One region of the Kitasatospora sp. NPDC002522 genome, then DNA from elsewhere that is predicted to be linked to it. Evidence: riboswitches for the same ligand, from Rfam matches in the RefSeq annotation. Region 1 holds a riboswitch; the other holds the start of a gene.
What was found. A riboswitch is a leader RNA that binds a small molecule or an ion and turns the genes downstream of it on or off. The one in region 1 is predicted to bind glycine.
Positions count from the first base shown of each region.

Region 2: another riboswitch for glycine. It lies ahead of gcvT (glycine cleavage system aminomethyltransferase GcvT); the one in region 1 lies ahead of gcvP (aminomethyl-transferring glycine dehydrogenase).

Region 1 covers NZ_JBSFXE010000024.1:100,458-110,106, reverse strand. The annotation lists gene ACWD4U_RS21355 (MFS transporter) at 1-674, opposite strand, end outside; gene ACWD4U_RS21350 (PRC and DUF2382 domain-containing protein) at 836-1,942, opposite strand; glycine riboswitch at 2,132-2,236, shown strand; gene gcvP (aminomethyl-transferring glycine dehydrogenase) at 2,454-5,324, shown strand; gene ACWD4U_RS21340 (DUF1844 domain-containing protein) at 5,440-5,829, opposite strand; gene infC (translation initiation factor IF-3) at 6,291-7,022, shown strand; gene rpmI (50S ribosomal protein L35) at 7,154-7,348, shown strand; gene rplT (50S ribosomal protein L20) at 7,453-7,839, shown strand; gene ACWD4U_RS21320 (TrmH family RNA methyltransferase) at 7,949-8,809, shown strand; gene ACWD4U_RS21315 (sensor histidine kinase) at 8,860-9,649, shown strand, end outside.
Region 2 covers NZ_JBSFXE010000011.1:147,599-157,247, reverse strand. The annotation lists gene ACWD4U_RS12375 (ATP-binding protein) at 1-535, shown strand, start outside; gene ACWD4U_RS12370 (L-serine ammonia-lyase) at 760-2,127, opposite strand; gene glyA (serine hydroxymethyltransferase) at 2,276-3,544, opposite strand; gene gcvH (glycine cleavage system protein GcvH) at 3,558-3,932, opposite strand; gene gcvT (glycine cleavage system aminomethyltransferase GcvT) at 4,034-5,170, opposite strand; glycine riboswitch at 5,195-5,303, opposite strand; glycine riboswitch at 5,304-5,404, opposite strand; gene ACWD4U_RS12350 (enhanced serine sensitivity protein SseB) at 5,543-6,310, shown strand; gene ACWD4U_RS12345 (enhanced serine sensitivity protein SseB C-terminal domain-containing protein) at 6,430-7,278, shown strand; gene ACWD4U_RS12340 (ABC transporter permease) at 7,816-8,814, shown strand; gene ACWD4U_RS12335 (ABC transporter substrate-binding protein) at 8,845-9,649, shown strand, end outside.

The DNA.
Region 1 (9,649 bases):
TGGCTGACCGCGATCAGCAGTGCGGACAGCCAGCCGGCCAGGGTGAGCGCGCCGAGCGGGTCGGCGCCGCCCTCCTTGTCGATCACCGGGTCGCTGGGCACCCGGACGACGACCAGCACGACGGCGAGCAGGCCGAAGACCAGGCCCATCCAGAAGATCGACTTGTAGCTCCAGTGCTCCAGCAGCAGGCCGGTGGCGACCAGGCCGAGGCCGGAGCCGACGCCCATCGAGGCGGAGATCGCGGCGACGCCGCCGGTGACCTTCTGCTTGGGCAGCTCGTCGCGGACGATGCTGATCGCCAGCGGCAGCACGCCGCCGCCCGCGCCCTGCAGCACGCGGGCGACCACGAGCCAGGTGAACGAGTGGGTGGTGACGGCGAGGCCGGAGCCGAGCACCAGGCCGGCCAGCGAGACCAGCAGCATCGGCTTGCGGCCGCGCAGGTCGCCGAAGCGGCCGAGCAGCGGGGTCAGGACCGCGGCGGACAGCAGGTTGGCGGTCATCAGCCAGGTGATGCTCGAGCCCGAGACGCCGAGCTCGCGGGCCAGGCCCGGCAGGATCGGGACGACCGCGGTCTGCACCACACTGAACGCCAGCATGGCCAGGATCAGGGCGGGCAGGACCCGGGCGCTGGTGGGCTTGTCGGCCGCGGCGGTGGGCTGTGGTGCCTCACTCACGGGGATCCTCCGGGAAGTTTTCTTCAGGATGGCGATAGTGCATGAACTGAAGTAACCATCCCGGAGATGCTTCACTGTGTCAAATATCGAATAGTGAAGCTTTGGCAAAGCGCCCGGCCCCGGCCCGCCGAAGCGGACCGGGGCCGGACCTTGACCCGCCGTCAGACCGAGCGCAGCGGCTCCGGACGGGCGTGCTCCAGACCGCCGCCGTTCAGCCCGGACAGCGGCACCGCGTTCACGCCGCCCCCGGCGGCCGCCGGCTGCTGCGGCTTCGCGTGCCACGGCTGCTGCTGCGTCCGGTGCGGGGCCGCGCCGTCCGCGCCGACCGCCGCGTCGTGCACCTCCACCTGCTCGCGGCGCAGCTCGTCGCGGACCACCTCCTCCTCGGTGTACCGCTCCACCACCAGCCGCACCCGCTCGATCGGCGCCAGGTACTTGCGCACCACCGGACGCTCCTCGCGCAGCGTGACCTCCTCGACCGCCTCGGCGATCTCCTGCTCGGTCAGCCCCGCCCGCTCCGCGTCCGACACCGGGATCCGCTCCACCCGCACCCGCTCGCGCACCACCGGCACCCGGCGCTCGACCGGCTCAGTGGTCACGTACTTGCGCAGCCGGGTGGTGCCCACCGCGTGCCACTCGGTGGTGATGTCCAGCCGCTCCTCCCGGCAGGTGATCTCCACCGGCGCGGTCGGCTCCACCGACGCGGCCCGCTCCGCACCCGGCCGCTGCTCGGAGGCGTGCCGCGGGCTGCTCTTCGCGGAGGCGTACGACGCCGAAGCCGGCGGGGCCGCGTTCACGGGGCTCGTGCCGTTCGTGCCGTTCGTGCCGTTCGTCGGAGACGGCGTGGGCGGGACGCTCGGGGCGAGCGCGCCGAAGTCCCGGTCGCCGCCGGCCGTCGGGCGCGGACGCTCCTTCGCGGCCGGCGCCGAGCCGGACTCCCCGGCGAGCGTGCCGGCGACGGTGTCCAGGCCGTAGTAGCGGTACAGCTGGAGCTCCTGGGCGGGGGAGAGGTGCTGGCCCACCCCGAAGTCCGGCGACTCCTTGATCAGCGACTTGTCGTACGGGACGCGCAGCTCGTCCCCCGCGAACTCGCTGGTGGTCAGCGGGACGAAGGCGTCCCGGCCGAAGATCCCGGTACGGACCGCCGCCCACTCCGGTTCGCCGGTGGCGTCGTCCAGGTACACCTCGTCGACAGTGCCGATCTTGTCACCGTTCCGGTCGACCGCCTTGTGTCCGATCAGGTCGCGCGGATCGATATCGGTCTGCACGCTGTCCTCCAGTCCTGCTGCTCCTTGAGGGTCCGTCAGAGGGGCGGGAGGAGGAGCTGGCCGGCCCGCCACTTCACACCAAACGGCACGTAACGGACGGTGGCATTCCGGACGCCGCCGTCCGGGGCAGATCACAGGGCCGCACCGGTGATCGGCCGGGCCCGCGCTGGTAACCTGGGCGGCGACCGCCGAGCACGCTCGGGAGAGTCCCCGGCCCCGTACGAGGGGCTGCGGGGACGCCGAAGGAGCAACCCCTCCCCGGAATCTCTCAGGCATCCGTACCGGGCGAGATCAGGTCACTCTGGAAAGCAGGGCAGGACCGTCGGCACCGATGCCGTCGGCACCCACCCTCACCGACGGTGCAAGCACGCCGCGCCCCACGGGCGGCCGTGCGAAGCTCTCAGGTACCGATGACAGAGGGGGAGGCTGACGGGTTCGTACATCCCGGGCGCCCCACGGCGCGACCGGCGTGCGTACCCCCGCCGGTCCGCGACCAGGAGGCCCGACCCCCATGAACGCCCAGCCGACGCTCCGTGAGCTTGAGCAGGCCAGCCCCTTCGAGCAGCGCCACATCGGTCCCGACGCCGACGCCCAGGAAAAGATGCTGGCCCACGTCGGGTTCGCCTCCCTGGACGAGCTGTCGGACGCCGCCGTCCCCGCCGCCATCCGCAGCCTCACCGCGCTCGGCCTGCCGGAGGGCCGCAGCGAGGCCCAGGTGCTCGCCGAACTGCGCGAGCTGGCCGGCCGCAACCAGGTCCTCACCTCGATGATCGGCCTCGGCTACTACGGCACCTTCACCCCGCCGGTCATCCTGCGCAACGTGCTGGAGAACCCGGCCTGGTACACCGCCTACACGCCGTACCAGCCGGAGATCTCGCAGGGCCGCCTGGAGGCGCTGCTCAACTTCCAGACCATGGTCGCCGACCTCACCGGCCTGGCCACCTCCGGCTCCTCGCTGCTCGACGAGGGCACCGCCGCCGCCGAGGCGATGGCCCTCGCCCGGCGCGTCACCAAGGTCAAGGGCGGTGTCTTCCTGGTCGACGCCGACACCCTGCCGCAGACCGTCGCCGTCATCGAGACCCGCGCCGAGCCGACCGGCGTCGAGGTCGTCGTCGCCGACCTGTCCGAGGGCATCCCCGCCGAGATCGCCGAGCGCGGCGTCTTCGGCGTGCTGCTGCAGTACCCGGGCGCCTCCGGCGCGGTGCGCGCGATCAAGCCGGTCATCGACCAGGCCCACGGCCTCGGCGCGATCGTCGCCGTCGCCGCCGACCTGCTCGCCCTCACCCTGCTGCGCTCGCCCGGCGAGCTCGGTGCCGACATCGCCTGCGGCACCTCGCAGCGCTTCGGCGTCCCGATGGGCTTCGGCGGCCCGCACGCCGGCTACCTCGCGGTGCGCGCCGAGTACGCCCGCAACCTGCCCGGCCGCCTGGTCGGCGTCTCCGTCGACGCCGACGGCCACCGCGCCTACCGGCTGGCCCTGCAGACCCGCGAGCAGCACATCCGCCGCGAGAAGGCCACCTCCAACATCTGCACCGCCCAGGTGCTGCTCGCGGTGATGGCCTCCATGTACGCCGTCTACCACGGCCCCGACGGCCTCGCCGCGATCGCCCGCCGCACCCACCGCTACGCCGCCGCCCTCGCGGCCGGCCTGCGCGCGGGCGGCGTGCAGCTCGCCCACGACGCGTTCTTCGACACCGTCACGGCCGTCGTGCCGGGCCGGGCGGACGCCGTGGCCGCCGCCGCGCTGGCGCAGGGCGTCAACGTGCACCGGGTCGACGCGGACCGGGTGTCGGTCTCCTGCGACGAGACCACCACCCGCGAGCACCTGGCCGCCGTGTTCGGCGCGTTCGGCATCGAGGCCGCCGTGGCCGAGGACGCCGAGGCGCTGCCCGCCGCGCTGCTGCGCGAGGACGAGTACCTCACCCACCCGGTCTTCCACAGCCACCGCTCGGAGACCGCCATGCTGCGCTACCTGCGCCGGCTCTCCGACCGCGACTACGCGCTCGACCGCGGCATGATCCCGCTTGGCTCCTGCACCATGAAGCTCAACGCGACCACCGAGATGGAGCCGGTCACCTGGCCCGAGTTCGGCCAGCTGCACCCGTTCGCCCCGGTCGAGCAGGCCGCCGGCTACCTGACCCTGATCCGCGAGCTGGAGCAGCAGCTGGTCGAGGTCACCGGCTACGACGCCGTCTCGATCCAGCCGAACGCCGGCTCGCAGGGCGAGCTCGCCGGTCTGCTCGCGGTGCGCGCCTACCACCGGGCCAACGGCGACCTCCAGCGCGACGTGTGCCTGATCCCGTCCTCCGCGCACGGCACCAACGCGGCCTCCGCGGCGATGGCCGGCATGCGGGTCGTGGTCGTCAAGACGCTCGCCGACGGCGACGTGGACGTCGAGGACCTCAAGGCCAAGATCGCGCTGCACCGCGACCAGCTGTCCGTGCTGATGGTCACCTACCCGTCCACCCACGGCGTGTTCGAGACCCAGATCACCGACATCTGCGCGCTCGTCCACGAGGCCGGCGGCCAGGTGTACGTCGACGGCGCCAACCTGAACGCGCTGGTCGGCCTCGCCAAGCCGGGCAAGTTCGGCGCGGACGTCTCGCACCTGAACCTGCACAAGACCTTCTGCATCCCGCACGGCGGCGGCGGCCCCGGCGTCGGCCCGGTCGCGGTGCGCTCGCACCTCGCGCCGTACCTGCCCAACCACCCGCTGCAGGCCGAGGCCGGCCCCGCGACCGGTGTCGGCCCGATCTCGGCCGCGCCGTGGGGCTCCGCGGCGATCCTGCCGATCTCCTGGGCGTACGTCCGGCTGATGGGCGGCGAGGGCCTCAAGCGCGCCACCCAGGTGGCCGTGCTGAACGCCAACTACATCGCCAAGCGGCTCGCCCCGCACTACCCCGTGCTGTACACCGGCCCCGGCGGGCTGGTCGCGCACGAGTGCATCATCGACCTGCGCCCGCTCAGCAAGGAGACCGGCGTCAGCGTCGACGACATCGCCAAGCGCCTGATCGACTACGGCTTCCACGCGCCGACCATGTCGTTCCCGGTGGCCGGCACGCTGATGATCGAGCCCACCGAGTCCGAGGACCTGCACGAGATCGACCGGTTCTGCGAGGCGATGATCGCGATCCGCGGCGAGATCGAGCAGGTCGGCGCGGGCGTGTGGCCGGCCGACGACAACCCGCTGCGCAACGCCCCGCACACCGCGTCGATGCTGGCGGGCGAGTGGGAGCACGCGTACTCGCGGGAGACCGCGGTCTTCCCGGCGGGCGTGAACCCGGCGGACAAGTACTGGCCGGCGGTGCGGCGGATCGACGGCGCGTACGGCGACCGGAACCTGGTCTGCTCGTGCCCGCCGCTGGACGAGTACGACGCCTGATCCGACAAGTGAGCCGCCCGCCGGGGGACTTCCCTCGGCGGGCGGCTTTCTGCTGGGCGTCTTCCGCCTCGCGCGGTTTCCCGCGCCCCTGTCGGGGCGCAGAGCGCTGCGCGGGTCAGGAGTAGACCGGGCCCGTGAACTTCTCGCCGGGGCCGGAGCCCGGGGCGTCGGGGATGAGGGAGGCCTCGCGGAAGGCCAGCTGCAGGGAGCGCAGGCCGTCGCGCAGCGGGGCGGCGTGGAAGTTGGAGATCTCGGGGGCCCCGGCGGTGACCAGGCCGGCCAGGGCGGTGATCAGCTTGCGGGCCTCGTCGAGGTCCTTGTCGGCCTCGCCGCCCTCGGCCAGCCCGCACTTGACGGCGGCGGCGCTCATCAGGTGGACGGCGACGGTGGTGATCACCTCGACGGCCGGGACCTCGGCGATGTCGCGGGTCAGGTCGTCGAAGCCGATCGCCTCGTCGGACGCCGCGGACTCGGGCGTGTGGTCGTGGTCGGGCTGGCTGGTCACGGTGTCACTCCGGGATGCTGGTGCGAAAGCGCAGTACAAAGGGAGCGTACAAGGCGGGCGGCGAGGGGTCGGAATACCGGTCGGCCCCCGAACGCTGGTATGCTTCGAGACTGACCGGCCAGGTAGTCCCTTCGGGGTGCCCGGCCAGCAAGTGGAGGCTCCACCTCAGGAGGCCCGAGAGGGCAACCGCGACAGTCTCCCACCTGATCGGCCGAAGGGCCGACGGGTACGGTCCGCGAAGGGCGCCCGTGAGGATTGCCCGTCGCCAGTGGTGTCCGCGAGGACATCCGGAACGTGTGGAGCCCCGCCTGTACCGTGCGGGGCTTTTTTCGTGCGTTCGGTGCCTCTGCCAGGCGGCAGGAGCAGCGGAGCATGAATGAAGCCCCGCCCAGTGGTCGAAACCACTACGTGCGACCGCCGTCCGACGGCCGCATCGAAGAAGGTGCAACCGAGGAGGCCCCATCAGCACCGAGCCCCGCATCAACGACCGGATTCGCGTCCCCGAGGTGCGACTCGTCGGTCCCAGCGGCGAGCAGGTCGGCATCGTCCCGCTCGCGAAGGCGCTGGAGCTTGCCCAGGAGTACGACCTGGACCTGGTCGAGGTGGCCGCGACGGCCCGCCCGCCGGTGTGCAAGCTCATGGACTACGGCAAGTTCAAGTACGAGTCGGCGATGAAGGCCCGTGAGGCGCGCAAGAACCAGGCGCACACGGTCATCAAGGAGATGAAGCTCCGGCCGAAGATCGACCCGCACGACTATGACACCAAGAAGGGTCACGTCGTTCGGTTCCTCAAGCAGGGCGACAAGGTCAAGATCACGATCATGTTCCGCGGTCGTGAGCAGTCCCGGCCCGAGCTGGGCTTCCGACTGCTGCAGCGGCTTGCGGACGACGTCCAGGAGCTGGGCTTCGTGGAGTCCGCTCCGAAGCAGGACGGCCGAAACATGATCATGGTTCTCGGCCCGCACAAGAAGAAGACCGAGGCGATGGCCGAGGCCCGCGCGCTCGCCGACGCCCGCAAGGCGGAGCGGCTGGGTCGCGGTCCGGCCGCCGACGGGGCGGACGAGGTCGATGAGGCCGAGTTCGTCGAGGACGAGGCCGTCGAGGCCGACGAGGTCGAGGCCGACGACGCCGAGACCACCGAGGTCGAGGCCGCCGAGGTCGAGCAGCCCGCCGACGCCGCCCAGGACGCCTGAGCCTTCGGGTTCAGATCCGGGCGGGATCGGCATCGGTTCCGGGGCACCCGCCCCGGAGACGAGATCCATCCAGTTCCGGCCCGTGCCGTACGGCGCGGGCCGTGAACGGACCGACGAGGAGAAACGGCGACATGCCGAAGCAGAAGACGCACAGCGGCGCCAGCAAGCGCTTCAAGATCACTGGCTCCGGGAAGGTGCTGCGCGAGCGTGCCGGCCGTCGCCACCTGCTTGAGCACAAGCCCTCGACGCTGACCCGCAAGCTGGCCGGCAACGCCGAGATGGCCCCCGGCGACGCCAAGAAGATCAAGAAGCTTCTCGGCAAGTGATCGCCCGCCCGCGGCTCGGCCGTGGGCACCAGCTGATCCTTTCCGACCGAATCGAATAACGGACCGGCGGCACGATCCGGGGTCCGGAACCAAGGAGTAATCAAGTGGCACGCGTCAAGCGGGCAGTCAACGCCCACAAGAAGCGCCGGGTCATCCTCGAGCGGGCCTCCGGCTACCGCGGTCAGCGCTCGCGCCTGTACCGCAAGGCCAAGGAGCAGGTCACCCACTCGCTGGTCTACAACTTCAACGACCGCAAGAAGCGCAAGGGCGACTTCCGTCAGCTGTGGATCCAGCGCATCAACGCCGCTGCCCGTGCCAACGGCATGACCTACAACCGCTTCGTGCAGGGCCTGAAGGCCGCCGGCGTCGAGATCGACCGCAAGATGCTCGCGGACCTCGCGGTCAACGACACCGTCGCGTTCGCCGCCCTGGTCGAGGTCGCCCAGAAGGCGCTGCCGGAGGACGTCAACGCCCCCAAGGTCGCCGCCTGATCGAGGCCCCTCGCCTTGAGCTGAGCTTCCCGGACCCGCAGGCCTCTCGTGCCTGCGGGTCCGTCGCGTATCGCGCGCCATCCGCCCCTTCATGACGAAGATCGTGAGCATGAGCACCGACATCCCCCTGCTGACCTCCCTGCGCTCCCCGCGCGTCGTCTTCGCCCGCCGGCTGGCCAAGCGCAACCAGCGGAGCAAGGAGCGGCGCTTCCTGGCCGAGGGCCCGCAGGCCGTGCGGGAGGCGGTGGCGTACGGGCGGCTGCCTGGCGGGGAGCACGCCGTGGTGGAGATCTACCTGACCCGGGAGGCCGCCGAGCGGCACGCGGAGATCGCCGGGGCGGCGCGGGCGGCCGGGCTGCCGGTGCTGACCGCCACCGAGGAGGTGATCGCGGACATCTGCGACACCGTCACCCCGCAGGGCATCGTGGCGCTGTGCCGGTTCATCGACACGCCGTTCGAGCAGGTGCTGCAGGCCCGGCCGAAGCTGGTCGCGGTGCTGGCGCACGTCCGCGACCCCGGGAACGCCGGCACCGTGCTGCGCACCGCGGACGCGGCCGGGGCTGACGCGGTGGTGCTGACCGACGCGTCGGTCGACCCGTACAACCCGAAGGCGGTGCGGGCGTCGGTGGGCAGTCTGTTCCACCTGCCGGTCGCCACCGGGGTGCCGATCGAGGAGGCGGTGGCGCGGCTGCGGGCGGCCGGGGTGCGGGTGCTGGCGGCGGACGGCGCGGGGGAGCGGGACCTGGACCAGGAGCTGGACGAGGGCTCGCTGGGCTCCGCGCACGCCTGGGTGTTCGGCAACGAGGCGTGGGGCCTGCCGGAGGAGACCCGGGCGCTGGCCGACGAGGTGGTACGGGTGCCCATCCACGGGCACGCGGAGAGCCTGAACCTCGCCACGGCCGCCGCCGTGTGCCTGTACGCCTCCGCGCGCGCCCAGCGCTCCCCCGGAGGGTGTCGCGCCGACGCCTGACCGCGCTAGGGTCGGGGCTCAAGGCCGACAAGGGGCGGGGGAGGACACCCATGGGCGGCGGGAGCTCGGCGACCCTGGAACCTGACGACCTGCCGGACGGGCTGGTGGTCGCGGACGCGCACGGGCGGGTGGTGGTGTTCAACCGCGCCGCCGAGCGGATCACCGGGCGGTCGGCGGCGGGTGCGCTCGGTCTGACGCTGGATCAGGCGCTGCCGCTGGAGGACCTGGACGGGCGGCGCTGGTGGCAGCTGACCGACCCGTACGGGGGCCTCGCGGTGCGCAGCGGGCAGCCGGAGCGGAACCTGCTGCTGCCCGGCGGGCGGGAGGTACTGGTCTGCGCCCGGTACGTGCGGGAGGACCCGGGCAGCCCGCCGGTGCGGGTGGTGGTGACGCTGCGCGGCACCGAGGCGCGGCGCCGGACGGAGCGCAGCCACGCGGAGCTGATCGCCACCGTCGCCCACGAGCTGCGCTCGCCGCTGACCAGCGTGAAGGGCTTCACGGCGACGCTGCTGGCGAAGTGGGAGCGGTTCAACGACGGCCAGAAGCGGGTGATGCTGGAGACCGTCGACGCGGACGCGGACCGGGTGACCCGGCTGATCGCCGAGCTGCTGGACATCTCCCGGATCGACGCCGGCCGGCTGGAGATCCGCCGGCAGCGGATCGACCTGGCGGCGGCGGTGCACCGGCACGTGGCGGGCAAGGTCGCGGCGGGCATCCCGGCCGACCGGTTCGACATCCGGGTGGCGGAGCCGCTGAACGAGCAGTGGGGCGACCCGGACAAGATCGACCAGGTGCTGGCGAACCTGCTGGAGAACGCGGTGCGGCACGGCGAGGGCACGG
Region 2 (9,649 bases), on a different contig from region 1:
ACATCGACTGCCGGGCAGCCGGATTGACGAGCTGTCGGAACCCGGCATCGGCGTGGTGCTGGCCGACCTGGAACGGCTGACCGCCGAGGAGATGGAGCACACCTTTCTCGGCGTGCTCAGCGACCCGGACTCCGCGGAGGAGGTCCGGCTGCCCTCCCGCCCGGAATCCGCCGGGGTGGCGCGCAGGCTCGTGCTGTCGGTCTTACAGGCGTGGAAACTCCATCAGCTCCTGGAAGCCGGCGAACTGCTGACCGGTGAACTGGTCGCCAACGCCGTCCGACATGCCGGCGGTCGCATGATCGGCCTCAAGGTCGTCCGGCGGCCGGGATGGCTGCGGATCGAGGTCCGCGACTCCTCCCGCTCCCTGCCCTGCCTCATCCTCGCCCCCGAGACCGGCTACCAGAACGGCCACGGCCTGCGCCTCGTCGACGCCCTCGCCGACCGCTGGGGCGCCGATCTCCTGCCGCGCGGCAAGGGCGTCTGGTTCGAGATGAAGGTCCGCGACCGCGACCGCGTCGCCGCCACCCTCGCCTGACCGCCCCACCCCGGAAAACGATGCGGGGCCCCTGTCCGCGGTGTTCGCGGTCCCGGGGCCCCTGCGCGTCACCGGGCGGCCAAGGGGGTGCGTGCCACGCGGTGGAAGTTGTCAGGTCGATCCGCCCGACTTGTCGACTATCGCATGCCCTTGGGTGCCAAACAAAATCGATCCCAAGGCGTGTGCTTCACTTCACCTTCACTTCAACGGCGCGATGGGGAGCGTTAGCACTCGATGACGTTGACGGCCAGGCCGCCGCGCGAGGTCTCCTTGTACTTGATCTTCATGTCGGCGCCGGTCTCCTTCATCGTCTTGATCGCCTTGTCAAGGGAGACGTGGTGCCGGCCGTCACCCCTGAGGGCCATCCTCGCGGCGGTCACGGCCTTGACGGAGGCCATGCCGTTGCGCTCGATGCAGGGGATCTGGACCAGGCCGCCGACCGGGTCGCAGGTGAGGCCGAGGTTGTGCTCGATGCCGATCTCGGCGGCGTTCTCGACCTGCTCGGGGGAGCCGCCGAGGACCTCGGCGAGGCCGCCCGCGGCCATCGAGCAGGCGGAGCCGACCTCGCCCTGGCAGCCGACCTCGGCGCCGGAGATGGAGGCGTTCTCTTTGAAGAGCATGCCGATCGCGCCGGCGGCGAGCAGGAAGCGGACGATGCCCTCGTCGTCGGCGCCGGGGATGAAGTTGATGAAGTAGTGCAGGACGGCGGGGATGATCCCGGCGGCGCCGTTGGTGGGGGCGGTGACCACGCGGCGGCCGGAGGCGTTCTCCTCGTTGACGGCCATCGCGTAGAGGGTGACCCACTCCATGGCGTTGGCCGGGCCGATGCCCTCGGCGCGCAGGGCGCGGGCTCCGGCGGCGGCGCGGCGGCGGACCTTGAGGCCGCCGGGGAGGATGCCCTCGCGGGACATGCCCGCGGCGACGCACTCCTTCATGACGGCCCAGATCTCCAGCAGGCCGGCCCGGATCTCCGCCTCGCTGCGCCAGGCCTTCTCGTTCTCCAGCATCAGGCCGGAGATGGACAGCCCGGTCTCCCGGGTGAGGCGCAGCAGCTCCTCGCCGGTGCGGAACGGGTAGCGCAGCACGGTGTCGTCGGGCTTGACCCGGGCCTCGCCGATGGCGTCCTCGTCGACCACGAAGCCGCCGCCGACCGAGTAGTAGGTCTTCTCCAGCAGCACCTCGCCGGAGGCGTCGTAGGCCCACAGCGTCATGCCGTTGGCGTGGTACGGCAGGGCCTTGCGGCGGTGCAGGACCAGGTCGGAGTCCGGGTCGAAGGGGAGCTCGCGGCGGCCGAGCAGGTTGATCCGCTTGGTGGCGCGGATCCGCTCGACGTCGAGGTCGGCCTGGTCGACGTCGACCGTGCGCGGGGAGTGGTTCTCCAGGCCGAGCAGGACCGCCTTGGGGGTGCCGTGGCCGTGTCCGGTGGCGCCGAGCGAGCCGTACAGCTCGGCGCGCAGCGAGGCGACGTCGTCGAGCAGGCCCTCCGTGTTGAGGCGACGGGCGAACATCCGGGCGGCCCGCATCGGGCCGACGGTGTGCGAGGAGGACGGTCCGATGCCTACGGAGAAGAGGTCGAAGACGCTGATGGCCACGGGGTGACGTCCTTGTCTGGTCTCGTGGAGTGGTCCGTCTCGTGGACGGAGGGCGGGGCACGGAACGGGGCACCGCGCGCACTGTCCAGTGTGCGCGGTGCCCCGGTTTGTCCGGTGGCCGCCGGGTTGGGGCGGCCGGTCGGACGGGTTACAGCTCGGGGTAGAGCGGGTGCTTGGCGGCCAGGGCGGTGACCCGGGCCTTCAGCGCCTCGGCCTTGGCCTCGTCGAAGCCCGGCAGCAGCGCCTCGGCGATGACGTCCGCGACCTCGCGGAAGTCCTCGGCGTCGAAGCCGCGGGTGGCCAGCGCCGGGGTGCCGATCCGCAGGCCGGAGGTGACCATCGGCGGGCGCGGGTCGTTCGGGACGGCGTTGCGGTTGACCGTGATGCCGACCTCGTGCAGGCGGTCCTCGGCGTCCTGGCCGTTGAGCTCGCTGTTGCGCAGGTCGACCAGGACCAGGTGCACGTCGGTGCCGCCGGAGAGGACGGAGACGCCGGAGGCGGCCACGTCGTCCTGGAGCAGGCGCTCGGCGAGGATCTTCGCGCCCTCCAGGGTACGGCGCTGGCGCTCCTTGAACTCCTCCGTGGCGGCGACCTTGAAGGCCACCGCCTTGGCGGCGATCACGTGCTCCAGCGGGCCGCCCTGCTGGCCGGGGAAGACCGCGGAGTTGATCTTCTTGGCGTGCTCGGCCTTGGAGAGGATGACGCCGCCGCGCGGGCCGCCCAGGGTCTTGTGCGTGGTGGTGGTGACCACGTCCGCGTACGGCACCGGGGAGGGGTGCAGGCCCGCGGCGACCAGGCCGGCGAAGTGCGCCATGTCGACCATCAGCAGGGCGCCGACCTCGTCCGCCACGCGGCGGAAGGCGGCGAAGTCCAGCTGGCGGGGGTAGGCGGACCAGCCGGCGATGATCAGCTTCGGCTGGTGCTCCTTGGCGAGGCGCTCGACCTCGGCCATGTCGACCTGGCCGGTCTTCTCGTCCACGTGGTACGCGACCACGTTGTAGAGCTTGCCGGAGAAGTTGATCTTCATGCCGTGGGTCAGGTGACCGCCGTGGGCCAGGTTCAGGCCCAGGATGGTGTCACCCGGCTGGATCAGCGCGAACATCGCCGCGGCGTTCGCCTGCGCGCCGGAGTGCGGCTGCACGTTGGCGTGCTCGGCGCCGAACAGCTCCTTGATCCGGTCGATGGCGATCTGCTCGACCACGTCGACGTACTCGCAGCCGCCGTAGTAGCGGCGGCCCGGGTAGCCCTCGGCGTACTTGTTGGTGAGCACCGAGCCCTGGGCCTCCATGACCGCCACGGGGGCGAAGTTCTCGGAGGCGATCATTTCCAGGGTGGTCTGCTGGCGGTGCAGCTCGGCGTCGACCGCGGCGGCGATCTCCGGGTCGAGCGCGTGCAGGGACTGGTTGAGAACCGTCATGGGGGACTCCCGGTCAGGCGCCGGTGAAGGCGGAGTAGCCGTCGGCGTCGAGCAGCTCGTCGGTGGCCTCGACTCGGACCTTGAACAGCCAACCGCCCTCGAAGGGCTCCGAGTTGACCAGGGCCGGCTCGTCGATGACCGCCTGGTTGACCTCGGTGACCTCGCCGGTGGCGGGGGAGAAGAGGTCGCTGACCGACTTGGTGGACTCGAGCTCGCCACAGGTCTCACCCGCGGTCACGGTGTCGCCCACCGCGGGGAGCTGGACGTACACGATGTCGCCGAGGGCGTCGGCCGCGTGCGCGGTGATGCCGACCGTCGACACCCCGTCCACGGCGGCGGTCAGCCACTCGTGCTCCTTGGTGTACTGCAGGTGCGTGGGGTTGCTCATGACGTCATTCTCCAGGATCGCGTGAGGGGAGGGCGCAGCCGTCCGCTGGGCGGACGGACGGGAAAAGGTCTGCTGGAAGGGTGTGCGGGGCTGACGGGACGTCAGCGGGCGCGCTTGTAGAACGGCAGCGCGACGACCTGGACCGGCTCGGCCTTGCCGCGGACGTCCACCGCGACGGTGCCGCCCGGCTCGGCGTGCGCGGCGTCCACGTACGCGATGGCGATCGGCTTGCCGAGGGTCGGCGACGGCGAGCCCGAGGTGATCCGGCCGATCGGGGCGCCCTCGGCGTCCACCACGGTGTACTCGGCGCGCGGCACCCGCTTGCCCTCGGAGACCAGGCCGACCAGCTTGCGCGGGGGGTTGGCCTCGGCCTGGGCGGCGGCCTCCTCCAGCGCCTTGCGGCCGACGAACGCGCCGCCGTTGGTGGTCTTGTCGAACCGCACCACCCGGCCGAGGCCCGCGTCGAACGGGGTCAGCTCGGTGGACAGCTCGTGCCCGTACAGCGGCATGCCGGCCTCCAGGCGCAGCGTGTCGCGGCAGGACAGGCCGCACGGGATCAGGCCCTTGTCGGCGCCGGCCTCGGTGAGGGCGGTCCACAGGTGCTCGGCGTCGGCGGGGGCGCAGAAGATCTCGAAGCCGTCCTCGCCGGTGTAGCCGGTGCGGGCCAGCCAGACGTCCTTGCCGGCCACGGTGGCGGGCAGCAGGGCGTAGTACTTCAGGCCGGGCAGGTCGGCGTCGGTGACCGAGGCGAGGATGCCGTTCGCCTCCGGGCCCTGGACGGCGAGCAGCGCGTAGGCGTCGCGGTCGTCGCGGACGGTCGCGTCGAAGCCCTCGGCGCGCTCGGTCAGCGCGTCCAGCACCACCTGGGCGTTGGAGGCGTTGGCGACCACCAGGTACTCGTTCTCGGCGGTCCGGTAGACGATCAGGTCGTCCAGGATGCCGCCGTCCTCGCGGCAGATCATGGTGTAGCGGGCGCGCAGCACGCCGAGCGCGGAGATGAAGCCGACCAGGGCGTGGTCGAGCAGCTCGCCGGCCTGCGGGCCGGACACGGTGATCTCGCCCATGTGCGAGAGGTCGAAGAGACCGGCCTTGGTGCGGACGGCGAGGTGCTCCTCGCGCTCGCTGCCGTAGCGCAGCGGCATGTCCCAGCCCGCGAAGTCGGTCATGGTGGCGCCGAGCGAGCGGTGCAGTGCGTCGAGCGCGGTCAGGCGGAGGGACACGACAGGACTCCCGGTCATCTGGAAACGGGCATGCTGGGGCGGATCTCCCCGTCTGTCGTCAAACCTGAGAGCTTCACCGCCTCCTGAACAGGATGGCGGCTTGCACCGTGGGTGGGCGCACGGCGCGGCCGTGTCCACTTTCCAGATGTGCCTCGCCCGCGCGGTAGGGGGGCCTGAGAGATTCCGGGGAGGACTTGCTCCTTCGGCGCCGGTCGCGACCAGGGGTCGTTCCGGCTCTCCCGCGCGGGTTCGAGCGGCCGGTATGAAGTTTGGGCGCCGCCATCATGGCATGCCGGAGCCCCCTCGCGGGAGTGGGGTTCGCCGCCACGCGCCGCGGACGGACCGTGCGCGCCGCTAACCTGATCGCAACCGCGGATGTGGAGGGGCGAGATGGGGTTCCCGCTGGGGCAGGTTCCGGAGGGCGGGGGCTGGCCGGCCAACGAACTGGAGCAGGTGTTGACGGCCGCGCTCGGCGACCCCGGGGCGACGCCCCGGGTGATCGAGGTGCTGGCCCGCAGCCAGGTGTGGATCCCGCTGCCGTCGGGCGCCGACCCGCAGGGCGGCTCGCTCGACCTGCCGACCCTCGAACTGGCCGGGGCGCCCTACGTCCCGGTGTACTCCTCGCAGGAGCAGTTCCTCCAGCACTGCCCGGGCTTCCCGTTCGCGATCGCCCCGATGTGGGAGTTCGCCCGCGGCCTGCCGCTGGGCATCGGCATCGCGGTCAACCCCGAGGCGCCGGTGGGCATCCCGGTCCCGCCGGAGGGCGTCGGCGAGCTGCGCCGCGGCCCGCGCGGCGAGCAGTGGGAGGCGCAGGGCGTCGTCGAGGGCGCCCGGGTCGCGCTCAAGGAGCCCGAGCCGCACCTGGAGCCGTTCGCCTTCCTGGCCGCCGCGACCACCGAACTCGCCCACGTGCCGGGCGTGCTGACCGCCCGCCGGGCCCTGGCCCGGGTGGAGGGCGAGCCCACCCTGCTGTACGTCGGGGTGCAGCTGGACCCGGTCGCCCCCGCCGACCCCGCCGAGGTCAACCTGGCGCTCGGCCGGGCGCTGGGAACCGCCCCGCCGAGCTGGGGCGTCCACCTGGTGCTGCTCGACCTGGTCGCCGACCCGGTGGTGGACTGGCTGCTCGGCCGCGTCCAGCCCTTCTACGTCCGACCCTGACCATCCATCATGGGGTCCGCACGGGGGACGGCGGCATGACGGCTGTCGGGCCCGCCCCATAGGGTTGCCCCGGCACACCGGAGCGCGGTTGGCGGCGGACGACGGAAGAGGGCGACGACGTGACGGGAGCAGCCGGCGATCCGGGCGAGATCGAGCGTGCCCTCGCAGCGGTCGCGCCTGACCGCTGGGAGGCGTACGAGGGCCTGCTGCGCGCCCTGGCCGGCGGTCAGGTCTGGATGCTGCTGTGGCACGGCAGCCCCGGCAGCCCGGACGCCCAGTACGGGAACATGGAGATCGGCGGGCACGGCTACGCGCCGTGCGTGACCTCGCCCGGGCAGCTCGCGGCCAGCGGCTGGAGCCGCGGCCACGAGGTGGTGTCCGGGCTGGAGATCGCCGGCGCGCTCTACCGCACCCGCTGGGGACTCTGGCTGGACCCGCACCGCCCCGGCGGCGGCGTCGGCGTGCCCTGGGCCGACCTGCGGCGGATCGCGGTCGGCCTGGACCGGCTGCCCGCCGGGCCGCTGCGGATCTCCGAACCGTCCGTGCAGGCGCCGCAGTTCTTCGCCGTGCTGGAGCAGCAGGCGGGCGAGGTGCGGCCGCTGCGCTCGCTGCGCCGGGCCTGGGTGCAGCCGGTGCTCGGCGAGCCCTACCTGGCGGTCGGCCTGGACCTGTACGACACCTCCGCGCCGGCCGTCGAGGCGGCCCGGGCGCTGGTGCAGCGGGCGGCCGCGCACGCCCCCGAGGGGCTGGCGGTGTCCACGGTGATGATGGCCGACGAGTTCGACCCGGTGGCGATGTGGCTGTGGGCCCACGCCCGCCCGTTCTTCGACCGGCAGTCCGGGCAAGCCGGACAAGCCGCCCCGGCCCCGCAGCCCTACCCGACCGGCTTTGGTTACGCAGCGCCACCACCGGCCGGTCCCGCCGGGGCCTGGCCGCAGGCTCCGTGGCCGGGCTATCCGGGCCGATGACAATACCCTGACACCCGCTCAGAAAACCCCCGACGCGACCTTTACCGAGGTCGGCGGGGGTTTTTTGCCAGCCCATGATCTACGCGCGAAACCCCCCGCACCACCTGGCGTTTTCCCGCCACTGGCGGGGGAACGTCAGCATGCCCCTTGACGGACATGTAACACCTGTGTGAAGAGCGTTATGCGGCCGCAACGAATGTGCATGCCGACAGATCACAGTTAGGCATCCTTCGGGATGGGGGTCTTCCGCCGGGCGCGTCCCATGACAGAGAGTGCTGCGCAATGCGGAGTGCAGGACGAACCCCACGAAGGTGAACGCACCGCCGCCACAGCATGAACCGCACGATGCGCACCTCCGTGCGGCGGCACCATGCACTTCCGCATTACGCAGTACACGGCTTCATCCCGTATGACCTGCTTGCTCACGCACTTCTGCACCGCCGCATCGGCGTCCGGCACCACCGCAACCGCTCTGCATTCCGCACCAAACGCGACTCCGTGGGCCGGCCACCGTCGGCGAGGGGAACGAACTGACTCATGACCACACCCACCGAGACCTCCGGTCCGGCCGCCGGCTCGCAGCCTGACGCCGCGTCAATTCCGGAGCCTGCCAAGAAGATCGAGGGCCGATCGCCCGGGCGCATCGCCTGGGACCGCCTGAAGCGCGACAAGGTCGCGCTCGGGGGCGGCGCCGTCGTGGTCCTGCTGATCCTGGCGGCCGTCTTCGCACCGGTGCTCAGCGCGCTGTTCGGCCACCCGGTCGACGAGCCGCACCCGGACCAGATCAACCCCGACCTCGGCCTGCCCAATGGCGCCTTCGGCGGCATCAGCGGGGACTTCCTGCTCGGTGTCGACCCCGTCTTCGGCCGGGACGTGTTCTCCCGCATCCTCTACGGGGCCCAGATCTCGCTGCTCGTCGCGCTCGGCGCGGCCGCGGTGGCGATCCTCTTCGGTGTGGTGCTCGGCATCATGGCCGGCTACTTCGGCGGCTGGGTCGACAACGTGATCAGCCGGATCATGGACGTGCTGCTGGCCTTCCCGCAGCTCCTGTTCAGCATCGCCCTGGTGTCGGTGATCCCCAACTCGGTGCTCGGCCTGGGTGACACGACCGTTCGCGTGCTGGTGCTGATGATGGTGATCGGCTTCTTCGGCTGGCCCTACATCGGACGCATCGTCAGAGGCCAGGCGATGTCGCTGCGCGAACGCGAGTTCGTGGACGCCGCGCGCAGCCTCGGCGCCGGCCGCGCCCACATCCTGTTCCGTGAACTCCTGCCCAACCTGGTGGCCCCGATCCTGGTCTACACGACCCTGATCATCCCCACCAACATCTTGAACGAGGCGGCGCTCAGCTTCCTCGGGGCCGGTGTCCGGCCGCCCACCCCGTCCTGGGGGCAGATGCTCTCGGACGCGGTCGGGATCTACCAGGCGGACCCCACCTACATGGTGATTCCCGGCCTCGCCATCTTCATCACCGTGCTCGCCTTCAACCTCTTCGGTGACGGCCTGCGTGACGCGCTCGACCCCAAGGGCAACTGAGCCCGCCCAACTCTGGAGGTTCCCCCAACCATGAAGCGAAACAGGACGCTCGCGGCGGCCGCCCTCGTGGCCACCCTCGCCCTCACCACCGCGGCCTGCGGCGGCAGCAAGGGCGGCTCGGGCAGCGACAACGCCAGCGCCAAGTCCGGTGCGGCCGGCTTCAACGCGGCGGCCGACAAGGTGGTGAACCCGTCCGACAAGAAGGGCGGCACCCTCAACCTGTGGACCACCACCGACGTCGACTCCCTCGACCCGGGCCGCGCCTACTACGCCTCGGTGTGGAACTTCGAGCGCTTCTACGCCCGCACCCTGCTGGCCTTCGACGGCAAGCCGGGCAAGGACGGCCTGAACCTCGTCCCCGACCTGGCCTCGGCCAAGCCGGAGATCTCCGCGGACGGCAAGACCTACACCTTCAAGCTGAAGTCCGGCCTGAAGTTCGAGGACGGCTCGCCGATCACCTCGAAGGACATCAAGTACGGCATCGAGCGCGTCTTCGCGCAGGACGTCATCTCCGGCGGCCCGACCTACCTGATCAACGAGCTCGACCAGGGCCAGGACTACAAGGGCCCCTACACCGACACCGACCCGAACAAGCTGGGCCTGAAGTCGGTGCAGACCCCGGACGACTCGACCATCATCTTCAGCCTGGCGAAGCCGAACTCGGACTTCCCCTACCTGCTGGCGATGGGCTCGGCCGCCCCGGTCCCGCAGAAGCTGGACACCGGCGCCAAGTTCGGTGACAAGCCGGTCTCCTCCGGCCCGTACAAGTTCAAGTCGGCCGAGCCGGGCAAGGGCTACGAGCTGGTCCGCAACGAGAACTGGGACCCGGCCTCCG